Regions from separate parts of the Kitasatospora sp. NPDC091257 genome, predicted to be linked through region 2. Evidence: riboswitches for the same ligand, from Rfam matches in the RefSeq annotation. Region 2 holds a riboswitch; each other region holds the start of a gene.
The links. Region 2 has a riboswitch for cobalamin ahead of metE (5-methyltetrahydropteroyltriglutamate--homocysteine S-methyltransferase). Riboswitches for the same ligand answer to the same signal wherever they lie in the genome.

Region 1 (5,064 bases), on a different contig from region 2:
TCCGCAGATCCTCGATCTCGTCGAGCGTGAAGTCCAGCCGGGCCGCCAACCCGGCCGTCGCTGTTCGCAGGACGGAGAGGTAGGCCCCCGCTGCGGGCAGCCGGACCTCCACGAAGTCCTGAACACCGAGATCGCCGTCGATCTGGGACACCCTTGCCTCCTGGGTGGCGCGCTGTGCTTTCTTGGTACCCCGCTTGTTACCGCTTGCTACCCCCGAAGGGGGCCCGGCGTCACGCATCCACCATCGCTCTGCCTTCCGCACCCCGGTTCGGGAGTTACTCATGGTAAGGCATTGCGACGCAGGGTGGCAGACCCTTTCGCCGGTCTCCGGACGGCCGTTCAGCGCCGCCCGGCTTCGGCCAGGGCCTCGCCGGTGAGCCGGTAGACCGTCCACTCGTCCATCGGCACCGCGCCGATCGCCTTGTAGAAGTCGATCGAGGGCTGGTTCCAGTCCAGGACCGACCACTCGACCCGGGAGTAGCCGCGCTCGACGGCGATCCGGGCGAGCTCCAGCAGCAGCGCCTTGCCGTGGCCGCCGCCGCGCGCCTGCGGACGTACGTACAGGTCCTCCAGGTAGATCCCGTGGGTGCCGCGCCAGGTCGAGAAGTTGCGGAACCACACCGCGAAGCCGACCGGCTCGCCGGTGGCGTCGTCCTCGGCGATCAGCCCGAACAGGGCCGGGTTCTCGCCGAACAGGGCGTCGTGCAGCTGCTCCTCGGTGGCCTTCGCCTCGTGCAGGGCCTGCTCGTAGTCCGCGAGTTCGCGGATCATGGCGTGGATGACGGGAACGTCGGTGGCGACGGCGGTGCGGATCATGCCTGTGAGCCTACTGCTCGGGACCCGTCTCGTCCCAGGCCTGGACGGAGGTCTGGTCGACGATCCGGCCGTCCCGCAGCACGGCCATCGAGGACATCAGCACCCGGACGCCGTCGGGGTACCGGCAGGACTCCAGGAAGGCGGCGTGGTCGCCCTGGACCACCACCTGTTCCAGCTTGTGGGTCATCTCGCGGCCGTAGACGTCGTCCAGCATGGCGCCGATCTCCTCCCGGCCGTGCATCACCAGGGGGTGGCTGGGCTGGGTCTTGCGATCGACCATGCGCAGTTCGGCGTCCTGCGCGTAGAGCGCCAGGAGGGTCTCGGCGTCGCAGCGCTCGATGCCCTCGCGCAGGGCGCGGGTGTCGAAGGCGCCGGGGGCCGCCATCGTGGTCATGATCTCGCTCCTCCGGTCGGGTTCCGTCGGCTCGTACCTTGAGCGTACGCCCGCGGCCACCGCCCCGGAGGAGCGGACCGGGGGCCGTCAGCGGGCCGGCACGGTGCGCAGGTACTCGGCCAGCGCGCCGACCGCGGCCGGGTTGCGCGGGCTCTCCACCAGGTCGACGTAGTCCATGACGAAGATCCGGTCGTTCCTGACCGCGGAGACGTTGGCCAGCGGCGGGAAGGACTTCAGGAACTTCCGCTTCTCCTCGGCCCCGGGCGTCGCGTAGTCGTTGATCACGATCACCTCCGGGTCGCGCTGCACCACGCCCTCCCAGCCGGCCGTGACCCAGGTGTCGGCGAGGTCGCCCATGATGTTGCTCCCGCCGGCCTTGGCGATGATCTCGTTGGCGGCGGCGAACTTCCCGGCGGTGTACGGCTTGTCCTGCCCGCTGTCGTACAGGAAGACGGACGGGCGGCGCTCGGGCTGCGGGACGGCGGCGATCTGCGCCTTGAAGTCCGCGATCAGCCGGTCGGAGCGGTCCTCGACGTCGAAGATCTCGCCGAGGTTGGCCAGGTCGGTGTAGAGGGCCTCCAGCGGGTCCATCACGCCGCGCTCGGTGCCCTTGCCGCTGCGGCAGGACTCGCTGAGCACGTACGAGTCGACGCCGAGCGCCTTGAAGGCCTGCGGGGTGACGCCGGCGCCCTCGTCGAAGCCGTAGTGCCAGCCGGCGAGGACCAGGTCGGCCCGGGCGTCCAGGGCGATCTCCTTGGTGAGCACCTTCTTGGAGAGCCAGGTGGTCTGCTGGTAGCCGTCCTTCCAGGCCACCTTGTCGATCCGGCCCTTGTCGTCGGGCATCACGTAGCCGGCCATCCGGTCGGCGAGGCCGAGGGAGAGCATCAGCTCGGTGATGTTGACGTCGTTGGTCACCACCCGGGCGGGCTTCCGCGCGAAGGTGAGCTTCTGCCCGCAGTTGTCCACCGTCACCGGGTAGTGGGCGGAGGCGGTGGCGGCCTCCTTCGGGGCGATCTCGGCGCCGCAGGCGGTGAGCCCGAGGACGAGCAGGGCGGCGGTGGCAACGGCCTTGGTGCGCAAGGTGGTTCCTCTGGGCAGGCGGGACGGGTCAGGAGGAGGGGGCGAGCCGGTCGAACAGCAGCTGGAGGGCGCCGGTCTCCGGGTGCCGCACCGGGGTGGCGCGGACGCCGAACACCTCGGCCAGCAGGGCGGGGCGGAGCACCTCGTGGGGCGGGCCGGAGGCGACGATCCGCCCGGCCCGCAGCACGTAGACCAGGTCGCAGTGGCCGGCCGCCAGGTTGAGGTCGTGCAGCGCGGTGAGCACCGTCGGGCCGGCCTCGCGGGCGAGCGCCAGCACCTCCAGTTGGTGGGCGATGTCGAGGTGGTTGGTGGGTTCGTCCAGCACCAGCAGGCGCGGCTCCTGGACCAGCGCGCGGGCGAACAGCACCCGCTGCTTCTCGCCCCCGGACAGGCTCAGGAAGCCGCGCTCGGCGAGGTGCCCGGCCCGGACCTTGCGCAGCGCCCCGGCGCAGCGCTCCGCGTCCCCGTCGGCCGGGGCGCCGAAGCCGCGGCGGTGCGGCAGCCGGCCCATGGCGACCACCTCGGCGACGGTGAAGTCGAACTCGGCGGAGTGCTCCTGGGTCAGCGCGGCCACCCGGCGGGCCGTGTCGCGCGCGCTCAGGGCGTGCAGGTCGTCGCCGGCCAGCCGGACCACGCCGCCGGCCGGCTTCAGCACCCGGTAGACACAGCGCAGCAGGGTCGACTTGCCGCTGCCGTTCGGGCCGACCAGTCCGACCACCTGCCCGGCGGCGGCCGCCAGGGTCACCTCGTGGACCAGCCGGGTGCCGGCCAGCTCCACCGAGACGGCGTCGACGGCGAGGTCCTGGGCCCGCGCCGGGGTGGGCGCGGCCGGGTCGGCCGGGCCGGTCGCCGTGGTCACGTCGGTCACCGGGTTCCTCCGAGGGCCTGGCCGCGGCGGCGCATCATCAGCAGGAAGGCGGGCACGCCGAGCACCGCGGTGAACACCCCGACGGGCAGTTCGGCGGGTGCCAGCAGGGTGCGCGAGGCGATGTCCACCCAGACCAGCAGCAGTGCCCCGGCGAGCGGCGCGATCACCAGCACCCGGCGGTGCCCGGCGCCGACCAGCATCCGTGCCAGGTGCGGCACCAGCAGCCCGACGAAGCCGATCGCCCCGCTGACCGCGACCACGGTGCCGGTGACGGCGGCGGTCACCACGAACAGCTCGCGGCGCAGCCGGTCCGGGTCCACGCCGAGCGAGGCGGAGGTCTCGTCGCCCATGGCGAGCGCGTCCAGCCGCCCGGCGGCGCAGGCCAGGTACGCGAGGCCGGCCACCACCGTGACGGCGGCGATCGGCACCTTGCCCCAGGTGGCGCCGCCGAGGCTGCCGAGCAGCCACATCATGGCGTCCCGGGCGGCCTCGCCGCGGTCGGCGGCGAAGACCATCAGGGTGGTGGCGGCGGAGAAGCCGTAGGACAGCGCGGTGCCGGTGAGCACCAGGCGCAGCGGGGTGAGTCCGTACGCGGTGCGGGCGGCGAGGTAGACGAGCGTCATGGCGGCCAGCGCGGAGCCGAAGGCGGAGGCGGAGATCGCCCACACCCCGAGCGAGGCGAAGGCGCCGAAGAGCAGGACGGCGTTGGCGCCGACGGCCGCGCCGGAGGAGATGCCGAGCACGAAGGGGTCGGCCAGCGCGTTGCGTACCAGGGCCTGGACGGCGACCCCGCAGGCGGCGAGGCCGGCGCCGACGACGGCGGCCAGCACGGTGCGCGGCAGCCGGATCTCCCAGACGATCGCGTACGCGGCCGCCTCGCCCGCGTCCAGCCGTCCGCCCGTCAGCCCGGCGCCCAGCAGCCGCAGCACCCGGGGCAGGCCGAGTCCGGAGGAGCCGAGGGCGACCCCGCAGAGCAGCGACAGCAGCAGGGCGGCGACGAGGCCGGCGGCGAGCGGGACGACGGGTATTCGACGGGTGGGCGGGCCGACTGCACGGTCCACGACTGCACGGTCCACGGGTGCGCCTTGCCTCGGGCCGCGGGTGCGCCGGGGCGGGCGCCGGCCGAAGGCGTGCCGGGGCGCCGTTCCCCTCGCAGTCCGCGGCGAGTTGTCGGGAGTTCAGCGGCCGGGGGCGATCGGGCTGGCGCGGGCCGTACGGGTTGGTACGGGCCGTGCTCACCGTTGCGGGTCAGCGCCGGATTCACACCGGACTTCCCCCTCGGACGCCCTGGCAGCATAACAGCCACTCAGGGCAGGCAACCCTTACCGGCCCTGGGCGGGCCGGGAACGCGCGACCGCCCCCGTCCGGCGGTGCGGACGGGGGCGGTCGGGTGGCGACGCGTCAGGCTCAGGCCTGCTTGGTCTCCCAGAAGATCTTGTCGACCTCGGCGATCAGGTCCAGCAGGGCCTGGCCGGTGGCCGGGTCGGTGGACGCCTTGGCGGCCGAGGCGGCCTTCAGGGTGTCGTTGATCAGCTGGTGCAGCTGCGGGTACTTCTCGAAGTGCGGGGCCTTGAAGTAGTCGCTCCACAGCACCGAGATGTGGTGCTTGACGGCCTCGGCGCGCTGCTCCTTGATGATGATGGCGCGGGCGCGGAAGTGCGGGTCCTCGTTGGCCTGGTACTTCTCCTGGGTGGCCTTGACCGACTCGGCCTCCAGCTTGGCCTGCGCCGGGTCGTACACGCCGCAGGGCAGGTCGCAGTGGGCGTGGGCGGTGGCGCGAGGTGCAAACAGACGAGAGAACATGGGAGTCCTTCCTTAGATCGTCTTCCCGCGCCCGAGATTACCCTTCCGGCCTCGCCGTTTCGCGATCGGGCGGCGGGCCTAGGGCAAAAGACGGACCAGGAAC
Region 2 (5,064 bases):
TCACCGCGGCCTCCCTGCTGTGCAGCCTGGCCCCCGGGCTCGGCTGGCTGATCGCCGCGCGGATGCTCCAGGCGGTCGGCGGATCGATGCTCAACCCCGTCGCCATGTCGATCATCAGCAACACCTTCACCGACTCCCGGCAGCGCGCCCGGGCGATCGGCGTCTGGAGCGGCGTGGTGGGCATCAGCATGGCCGCCGGGCCGATCATCGGCGGGGCGCTGGTGGAGTCGGCCGGCTGGCGGGCGATCTTCTGGATCAACGTCCCGATCGGCCTGGCCGCCCTCTTCCTCACCACCCGCTACGTGCCGGAGTCGCGGGAGGCCCGCACCCGCCGGGTGGACCCGGTCGGCCAGCTGCTGGTCGTCGTCGTGCTCGCCGCCCTCACCTACGCGATCATCGAGTCACCGGAGCGCGGCTGGACCTCGCCCGTGGTGCTCGGCTGCACGGCGGCCTCCCTGGGCGCGCTGCTGGGCCTGCTGCGGTACGAACCCCGGCGCACCGACCCGCTGATCGACCTGCGGTTCTTCCGCTCCGCGCCCTTCTCCGGCGCCACCGTCATCGCGGTCGCCGCCTTCGCCGGCCTCGGCGGCTTCCTCTTCCTCACCTCCCTGTACCTCCAGGACGTCCGCGGGCTCGACCCGCTGCACGCCGGACTGTTCATGCTGCCGATGGCGGTCATGTCGCTGCTCACCGCGCCGCTGTCCGGCCGGATGGTGGCCGCCCGGGGGCCGCGCACGCCGCTGCTGCTGGCCGGGGCGGCGCTGACCGCGAGCGCCGTGCTCCAGGCGGTCGGCTACTCCGAGCACCTGCCGACCTGGCTGCTGGTCCTCGCCTTCCTGCTCTTCGGTACCGGCTTCGGCCTGGTCAACGCGCCCATCACCAACACCGCCGTCTCCGGGATGCCCCGCTCGCAGGCCGGGGTGGCGGCGGCGGTGGCCTCCACCAGCCGACAGGTCGGCCAGTCCCTGGGCGTCGCGGTCACCGGCGCCCTGATGGCCGGCAGCGCCCTCGCGGACCCGGCGGCCTTCACCGGGGCGGCCCGGACGGCATGGTGGATCATCGCCGGCTGCGGCGCCGCCGTGCTGGTCACCGGTACGCTCACTTCCGGCCGCTGGGCCCGGGCGACGGCCGAGCGCACGGCGCGGCGGCTCGCCGCCGAGGAGGCGGCCGAGGGAAGCACGGAGACGAAGGAGACGGTGGACGCCTGATGGAGCGCCTCGACACCGGTGGGCACCCGGAGGGGGGCGGGACGGACGCCGCGACGGCGGCCCGGGTCTGGCAGGGGATGTACGCGCTCGTGCTGGAGCGCCACGACCGCCGCAGGACCGTCGCCGAAGCCCTCGGCATGAGCTTCAGCCGGGTCAGGGCGCTGCGCCGGCTCGCCGCCGGCCCGATCACCCTGCGGGAGCTGGCCGAGCGGCTGACCGCCGACCCGCCGTACACCAGCGTCATCGTGGACGACCTGGCGCGGCGCGGGCTCGCCGAGCGCATCACCAACCCGGCGGACCGGCGCTCCAAGCTGGTCCACCTCACCGAGGAGGGCGAGGCCAAGGCCGCGCTCGCCACCGGGATCCTCGCCACGCCGCCGGACGCGCTGCTCGCGCTGCCGCCGGAGGACCTCCGCGCGCTCGACCGGGTGATGGCGAAGCTCCTGGACTGAGGGCTGCCGCCCGACGCGGCGGGCGTGGATCCGGGAGTCGGGACACCGGCCGCGGGTGATCCGTGTTTTCCGCGAGGACGGAGACGGCATGCATGAGTCCGGGCCGCTGTTCCCGTTCCGCTGCCGTGCTGCCGACCGCCGGGGCCCACTGCCCTTGATGGTCCGTCAATCGCCGTTCTTCGCAGGCCCGCACGCCGATCGTGCGGGCTGTTCGGGAACTGCTCCGCCATCGCCGTCGGCGACGCCCGGATCGCCGGGCGCCCGGCGCCGGGCGCCCGGCAGGTGTCCGGCAGGCGTGGGGCAGGCGTCGGGTCAGCCGTCCGAGCGTCGCAGCAGGTAGGTGTCCATGATCCAGCCCTTGCGCTCCCGGGCCCGCTCACGCAGCTCGCGGATGCGAGGGGCGGCCTCGGCGAGCGGACCGGAGACGAGCACCTCGTCGGGGGTGCCGAGGTAGGCGCCGTAGCGGATCTCCAGCCCCTCGGGGTCGATCCCGGCGAAGGCGGCCCGGCCGTCGAGCATCACCACCACGTCGTCCACCCCCTCGGGGAACCCCTCGGCGAGGCGGCGGCCGGTGGTGATCTGCACCGGCCGGCCGACCCGGGTCAGCGTGGTGCGGTGCCGGGCGGCGAGCGCGGAGACGCTGCTGATGCCCGGGACCACCTCGTACGCGAAGGGCACGCCGCCCCGGTTCGACACGTCGTCCACCACGGCGATGACGCTGTCGTAGAGGGCGGGGTCGCCCCAGACCAGGAAGGCGCCGTTCTCGCCCGGGCCGAGGTGCTCGGCGACCAGCCGTTCGACCAGATCGGCGCGGCGGACGCGCCAGTCGTCCACGGCGGCCGCGTACGCGGGGGTGGCGCGGTCCCGTTCGGCGTCCGGCGCCTCGACCACGCGGTGCCCGGGCCGTCCGTGGTCGGCCAGCATCCGGCGACGCAGCCCGATCAAGTCCTGCCGTTCCTCGCTCTTGTCGAGGATGAAGAAGACGTCGGTGCGACCGATCGCCTTGACCGCCTGCAGGGTGAGGTGGTCGGGGTCGCCCGCGCCGATGCCGATGACGAAGATGTGCCGCATGGGAGACATTCTGCCGTCCGCCCCCGGGTGCGCCGCCCGGGGCCGGGCGCGGAGTCTGCGTCTCACCACGCGGACGCCTTGCGGGATTTCCGCCTCGACGCCGAGGGTTTGCCCCTAAGCTGGCGGTGCAGCTGGTTCGCCCTGTCCGCCAGGCAGGCGCGTCGCAAGAGGGAACCCGGTGGGAATCCGGGACTGCCCCGCAGCGGTGAGTGGGAACGACCGCCGTCATACGCACTGGACCCGGGACGGGTCTGGGAAGCGACGGCCAGTAGGTGTCCGCCCCGGTTTCGGCCGAGGTGGGTGTGCCCGCGAGTCCGAAGACCTGCCACTGCCCGTGCGCGAGCGTTCGCGCGCGGCCATCCGGTGACCTCGTGGGCGGGTCGGCGACCATATCGGGCGGAGCCGCGCACGGGTGCGGTCGTCCGTCCGGTCCGTCATCCCTTCGCGTCCTCGTGCCGTCACCGGGCACTTGAGGATCCAGACTCGCGAAGGAGAGTCCCTTGACCACGAAGTCCGCAGCCGCGGCGAGCGTCGCCACCGCCCACGGCTACCCCCGCCAGGGCCGGGGCCGTGAAGTGAAGAAGGCGATCGAGGGGTACTGGAAGGGCGCGGTCGCGGCCGAGGCGCTGCTGGCGACCGCCGCCGACCTGCGTCGGACGAACTGGGCGCAGCTCGTCGAGGCGGGGGTCGCAGAAGTGCCGACCGGCGACTTCTCGCTCTACGACCACGTGCTGGACACCACCGTGGCGGTCGGCGCGATCCCGCCGCGGCACCGGGAGGCGGTCGACGCCGACCCGCTGGCCGGGTACTTCGCGATGGCGCGCGGCAACCAGGACGTCGCTCCGTTGGAGATGACCAAGTGGTTCGACACCAACTACCACTACCTGGTACCGGAGTTGGGCCCGGACACGGTGTTCGCCGCGAACCCGGCCAAGGCGGTCGGCGAGCTGCGCGAGGCGCTGCTGCTCGGCCACGCCGCCCGGCCGGTGCTGGTCGGGCCGGTCAGCTACCTGCTGCTCGCCAAGCCGGCGCCCGGGGTGGGCGCGGACTTCCAGCCGATCACCCTGCTGGACCGGCTGCTGCCCGTCTACGCCCGGCTGCTGGCCGAGTTGCGTGCCGCCGGCGCCGCGTGGGTGCAGCTGGACGAGCCCGCGCTGGTGCAGGACCGCACCCCGGCCGAGCTCAACGCGGCTGCCCGCGCCTACCGCGAGCTGGGCGGTCTCACCGAGCGGCCCAAGCTGCTGGTCGCGAGCTACTTCGACCGGCTCGGCGAGGCGCTGCCGGTGCTGGCCAAGGCCCCGGTCGAGGGCCTGGCGCTGGACTTCACCGGCCCGGCCGCCGCCAACCTGGAGGACCTCGCCGCCGCCGGCGGTCTGCCCGGCAAGCGGCTGGTGGCGGGGGTGATCGACGGGCGCAACATCTGGATCAACGACCTGGAGAAGTCGCTGGTGACCCTGGCGACCCTGCTCGGCCTCGCCGGCACCGTCGACGTGGCGCCGTCCTGCTCGCTGCTGCACGTGCCGATCGACGCCGCCGCGGAGCGCGACATCGACCCGCAGATCGCCCGCTGGCTGGCCTTCGCCCGACAGAAGGCCGGCGAGGCGGCACTGCTCGCCCGGGGCCTGCGCGAGGGCACCGGCGCGATCACCGCCGAGCTCGCCGCCAACCGCGCCGACCTCGCCTCCCGCGCCAACTCCCCGATCACCCGCGACCCGGCGGTGCGCGCCCGCGCCGCCGCCGTCACCGCCGACGACACCCGGCGCGCCCAGGCGTACCCGCAGCGGGCCGAGGCCCAGCGCGCCCGGCTCGGGCTGCCGCTGTTGCCGACCACCACCATCGGCTCCTTTCCCCAGACCACCGAACTGCGCACCGCCCGCGCCGATCTGACGGTGGGTCGGATCGATGCCCCGGCCTACCGGGAGCGGATGGAGGCGGAGGTCCGCGAGGTCGTCGCCTACCAGGAGAAGGCCGGGCTGGACGTCCTGGTGCACGGCGAGCCCGAGCGCAACGACATGGTCCAGTACTTCGCCGAGCAGCTCACCGGCTACCTCGCCACCCGGCACGGCTGGGTCCAGTCGTACGGCACCCGGTACGTGCGCCCGCCGGTGCTGGCCGGGGACATCTCCCGTCCGCACCCGATGACCACCGACTGGTTCGGCTACGCGCAGGGCCTGACCGACCGCCCGGTCAAGGGCATGCTGACCGGCCCGGTCACCATGCTCGCCTGGTCCTTCGTCCGCGACGACCAGCCGCTCGCCGACACCGCCCGGCAGGTGGCCCTCGCCCTGCGCGACGAGGTCGTCGACCTGGAGGCGGCCGGCGCCGCCGTCGTG
Region 3 (3,071 bases), on a different contig from region 2:
CGGTCGGTGATCGCGCTCAGGTCGGCCGGGGCCCGGGCGAGGGCCTGTTCGACCTGGGCGGCGAGGTCCCCGTCCGGGTCGAGGACGGGCGCTGCCTGGCCGAAGGCGTAGCCGGGGGAGCGGGGGTCGAGTTCGGCGGCGCCGGTGGCGACGAGCAGGGTGCGGTGGTTCAGGGCGGCGCCGTAGACGGTGACCGATCCGTGGTCGCCGATCACGCAGTCGGCGGCGACGAGCGCGGCCTGCCAGCCCTGGTGGGGCGGGATCAGGCGCAGGCCCATCCGGCGGGCGTCGTCGAGCAGCGCCTCGGGGTCGTGGCGGCTCCACACGTTGGGGTGCAGGACGACGGCCACCGTGTACTCGTCGGCGGGGAGCCGGCGGACCAGCCGCCGGGGGAGGTCCGGGCGGCGGCCGAACAAGGAGTGCTCGCTCCAGGTGGAGCTGACGACGACGAGCCGTCGGCCGCCGGTGGCACCGAGCGCGGCGCGGTAGCCGTCGCGGGAGCGCCGGCTGCCGAGCATCCGGTCGAAGCAGGGGTCGCCGACAACCCGGGCGACGTCCAGCGCCTCGGGGCAGGAGTCCCGCAGCCGGTCCAGCTGCTCGGGGTGGGAGAGGCCGAGGACGTCCACGAACACCCTTCCGCGGTGGGTGAGTTCGTTGCGGGACAGACCGGCGGCGGTGACCGTGTCGCCGGTGGACTCGGTGACCAGCCGGTTGTAGCCGACGCCGTGCGGGAGGACGACGAGGCGGGCGTCCAGCCGGTGCATGGAGGAGTGGACGGCGCAGGCGACGGCCAGGTCGAAGCGGCGGCTGACGGCGTCCTCCCAGTCCAGCACGGTGAAGCCGGGCAGGCCGTGCAGGTACTCGTCCAGGGCGCGGTCGGCGAAGGCGGAGCCGGGGTTGACGGTGAAGTACCGCTCGATGCCGTCCGGGTTCAGCAGGGTCAGGACGTCCAGGACCCGGGTGGCCGAGGTGAGGGTGCGGGCGACCGCCAGCACGCGGGCCCTGACCGGTCGGGTGTTCCACCGGTCGGCGGGCCAGGCGTGGGGGCGGGACGGCACGTCATGATCGTACTCATCCGTTCCGGCCGCGGCGCGGTTCCGGGGCCGGGCCAGTGGGTCAGCCCGTGGCCGCGGTGGGCTCGTGGTGTTCGCCGGCGGCGCACTCGTCGAGGAGGGGGCGCATGGCCTCGTCCACGAGCTGGTAGCGCACCACGCGTCCGTCCCGGTCGCCGGTGACCACGCCGGCCGTGCGGAGCAGCCGCAGGGCCTGGGAGACGGCGGGGTCGCGCATGCCGGTGGCGACCGCGAGGTCGGTGACGGCGAGCGGCCCGGCCCGGTGGAGGGCGAGCAGCAGGGCGAGCCGGCCGGGGTCGGCGAGCAGGGAGAACCGCTCGGCCCAGGACCGGACGTGGGCCGGGTCGCCGATCGCGGCGATGGCCTCGCAGACCCGGTGCCCGTCGATGGTGCGGTGGCCCGCGCGGTCGGCCGGTACGAGATGCATGCGGACATTCTCGCAGGCGGCGGTCTGTGATCCTGGACACCTGCGCAGGTGCGCAACCTTGCACGGGTCGGGGCGTGGCCCCTACGGTGTTCCCCGCCGTGGTGCTCGGGAAGACCGGTGACGGACCCTCAGGGGTCCCAGCCCGGAGCGGCCCTCGCCACTGTGATCGGGTCGTTCCTCCGTCCGCGGAGGAACGTCGTCCGTACCCATGGAGCCACTGGGCGCCTCGCGCGCTTGGGAAGGCGGGTACGGGCGTCCCGTCAGCCAGGAGACCGGCCACGGCATCTCACGAGGTTTTCCACGAGGTGCTGGAGCGTGATCCGCAGATGACCCTGCCCGAAACCGTTGCCGCCGGGGCCGAACCGGCCCCCTCCGCGCTGCCCAGCTTCCAGTGGCGGCGCGAGGACACCGTCCGTACCGCCGGGCTGATGGCGGTGATCGTGGCCATGCACGTGGTGGCCTTCGGCACGCTGATCTTCCTGGTCGCACCCGAGAAGTACGCGGTCGGCACCCAGGTCTTCGGGGTGGGCCTGGGTATCACCGCGTACACCCTCGGGATGCGGCACGCCTTCGACGCCGACCACATCGCGGTGATCGACAACACCACCCGCAAGCTGATGGCGGACGGCAAGCGGCCGGTCTCGGTGGGCTTCTGGTTCGCCCTCGGGCACTCCTCGATGGTGGTGGTGATGGCCGCCCTGGTGGCGGGCGGCGCGCAGCTGGCGAACACCCTGATGGACGACGAGTCGACCACCCACAAGTGGCTCGGCGTGATCGGGACGACCACTTCCGGCGTGTTCCTCTACCTGATCGGCGCGCTCAACCTGGCGGCGCTGCTCGGCATCCTCAGGGTGTTCCGCTCGATGCGGGCCGGGAAGTTCGACGAGAAGGAGCTGGAGGCGCACCTCGACTCGCGCGGCTTCATGGCCCGGGTGCTGAACCGGGCGACCCGTTCGATCACCCGGCCCGGGCAGATGTTCCCGGTGGGCATGGTGCTGGGCCTGGGCTTCGACACCGCGACCGAGGTCACCCTGATGGTGATGGCCGGCTCGGGTGCCGCCTCCGGGCTGCCCTGGTACGCGATCGTCTGCCTGCCGCTGCTGTTCGCGGCCGGGATGAGCCTGTTCGACACCCTGGACGGGACGTTCATGAACTTCGCGTACCAGTGGGCCTTCGCCAACCCGGTGCGGAAGGTGTACTACAACCTGACCATCACCGGTCTGTCGATCGCGGTGGCCTTCATCATCGGCACCATCGAGCTGGTCGGGGTGCTGCACGAGAAGCTCGATCTGACCGACCCGGTCACCGGGTTCATCGCCGACATCTCGCTGGACAACGTCGGCTACGCCATCGCCGGGCTGTTCGTGGTCGTCTGGGCGATCGCGATCGGGTACTGGAAGCTCGCCGGGGTCGAGAAGCGCTGGACGCCCGAGGGCTCCTGAGCCACCCGGCCGCGAGCAGCGGCCTGCCCGCGCACGCCGGAACGGCGCTTCCCCGCGGTGGGGAGGCGCCGTTCGCGTTCCGGGGGCCGGGTGCGCCCCGGGTCGGCGCTCCTCGCGGAAGGCGACGTG

Region 1: linked by a shared signal. The riboswitch ahead of ACIQOV_RS11355 (FecCD family ABC transporter permease) and the one ahead of metE (5-methyltetrahydropteroyltriglutamate--homocysteine S-methyltransferase) in region 2 are both predicted to bind cobalamin.
Region 3: linked by a shared signal. The riboswitch ahead of ACIQOV_RS33960 (HoxN/HupN/NixA family nickel/cobalt transporter) and the one ahead of metE (5-methyltetrahydropteroyltriglutamate--homocysteine S-methyltransferase) in region 2 are both predicted to bind cobalamin.

Annotation. Positions count from the first base shown of each region.
Region 1 covers NZ_JBIVVI010000178.1:3,893-8,956, forward strand. Annotated here, with positions in the region: gene ACIQOV_RS11330 (anti-sigma regulatory factor) at 1-151, opposite strand, end outside; gene ACIQOV_RS11335 (GNAT family N-acetyltransferase) at 340-816, opposite strand; gene ACIQOV_RS11340 (nuclear transport factor 2 family protein) at 827-1,210, opposite strand; gene ACIQOV_RS11345 (ABC transporter substrate-binding protein) at 1,298-2,290, opposite strand; gene ACIQOV_RS11350 (ABC transporter ATP-binding protein) at 2,319-3,068, opposite strand; gene ACIQOV_RS11355 (FecCD family ABC transporter permease) at 3,155-4,219, opposite strand; cobalamin riboswitch at 4,327-4,477, opposite strand; gene sodN (superoxide dismutase, Ni) at 4,566-4,961, opposite strand.
Region 2 covers NZ_JBIVVI010000090.1:8,018-13,081, forward strand. Annotated here, with positions in the region: gene ACIQOV_RS06685 (MFS transporter) at 1-1,208, shown strand, start outside; gene ACIQOV_RS06690 (MarR family winged helix-turn-helix transcriptional regulator) at 1,208-1,660, shown strand; gene cobF (precorrin-6A synthase (deacetylating)) at 1,973-2,731, opposite strand; cobalamin riboswitch at 2,847-3,076, shown strand; gene metE (5-methyltetrahydropteroyltriglutamate--homocysteine S-methyltransferase) at 3,232-5,064, shown strand, end outside.
Region 3 covers NZ_JBIVVI010001038.1:118-3,188, forward strand. Annotated here, with positions in the region: partial or broken gene ACIQOV_RS33950 (hypothetical protein) at 1-1,058, opposite strand, end outside; gene ACIQOV_RS33955 (metalloregulator ArsR/SmtB family transcription factor) at 1,117-1,500, opposite strand; cobalamin riboswitch at 1,583-1,796, shown strand; gene ACIQOV_RS33960 (HoxN/HupN/NixA family nickel/cobalt transporter) at 1,827-2,942, shown strand.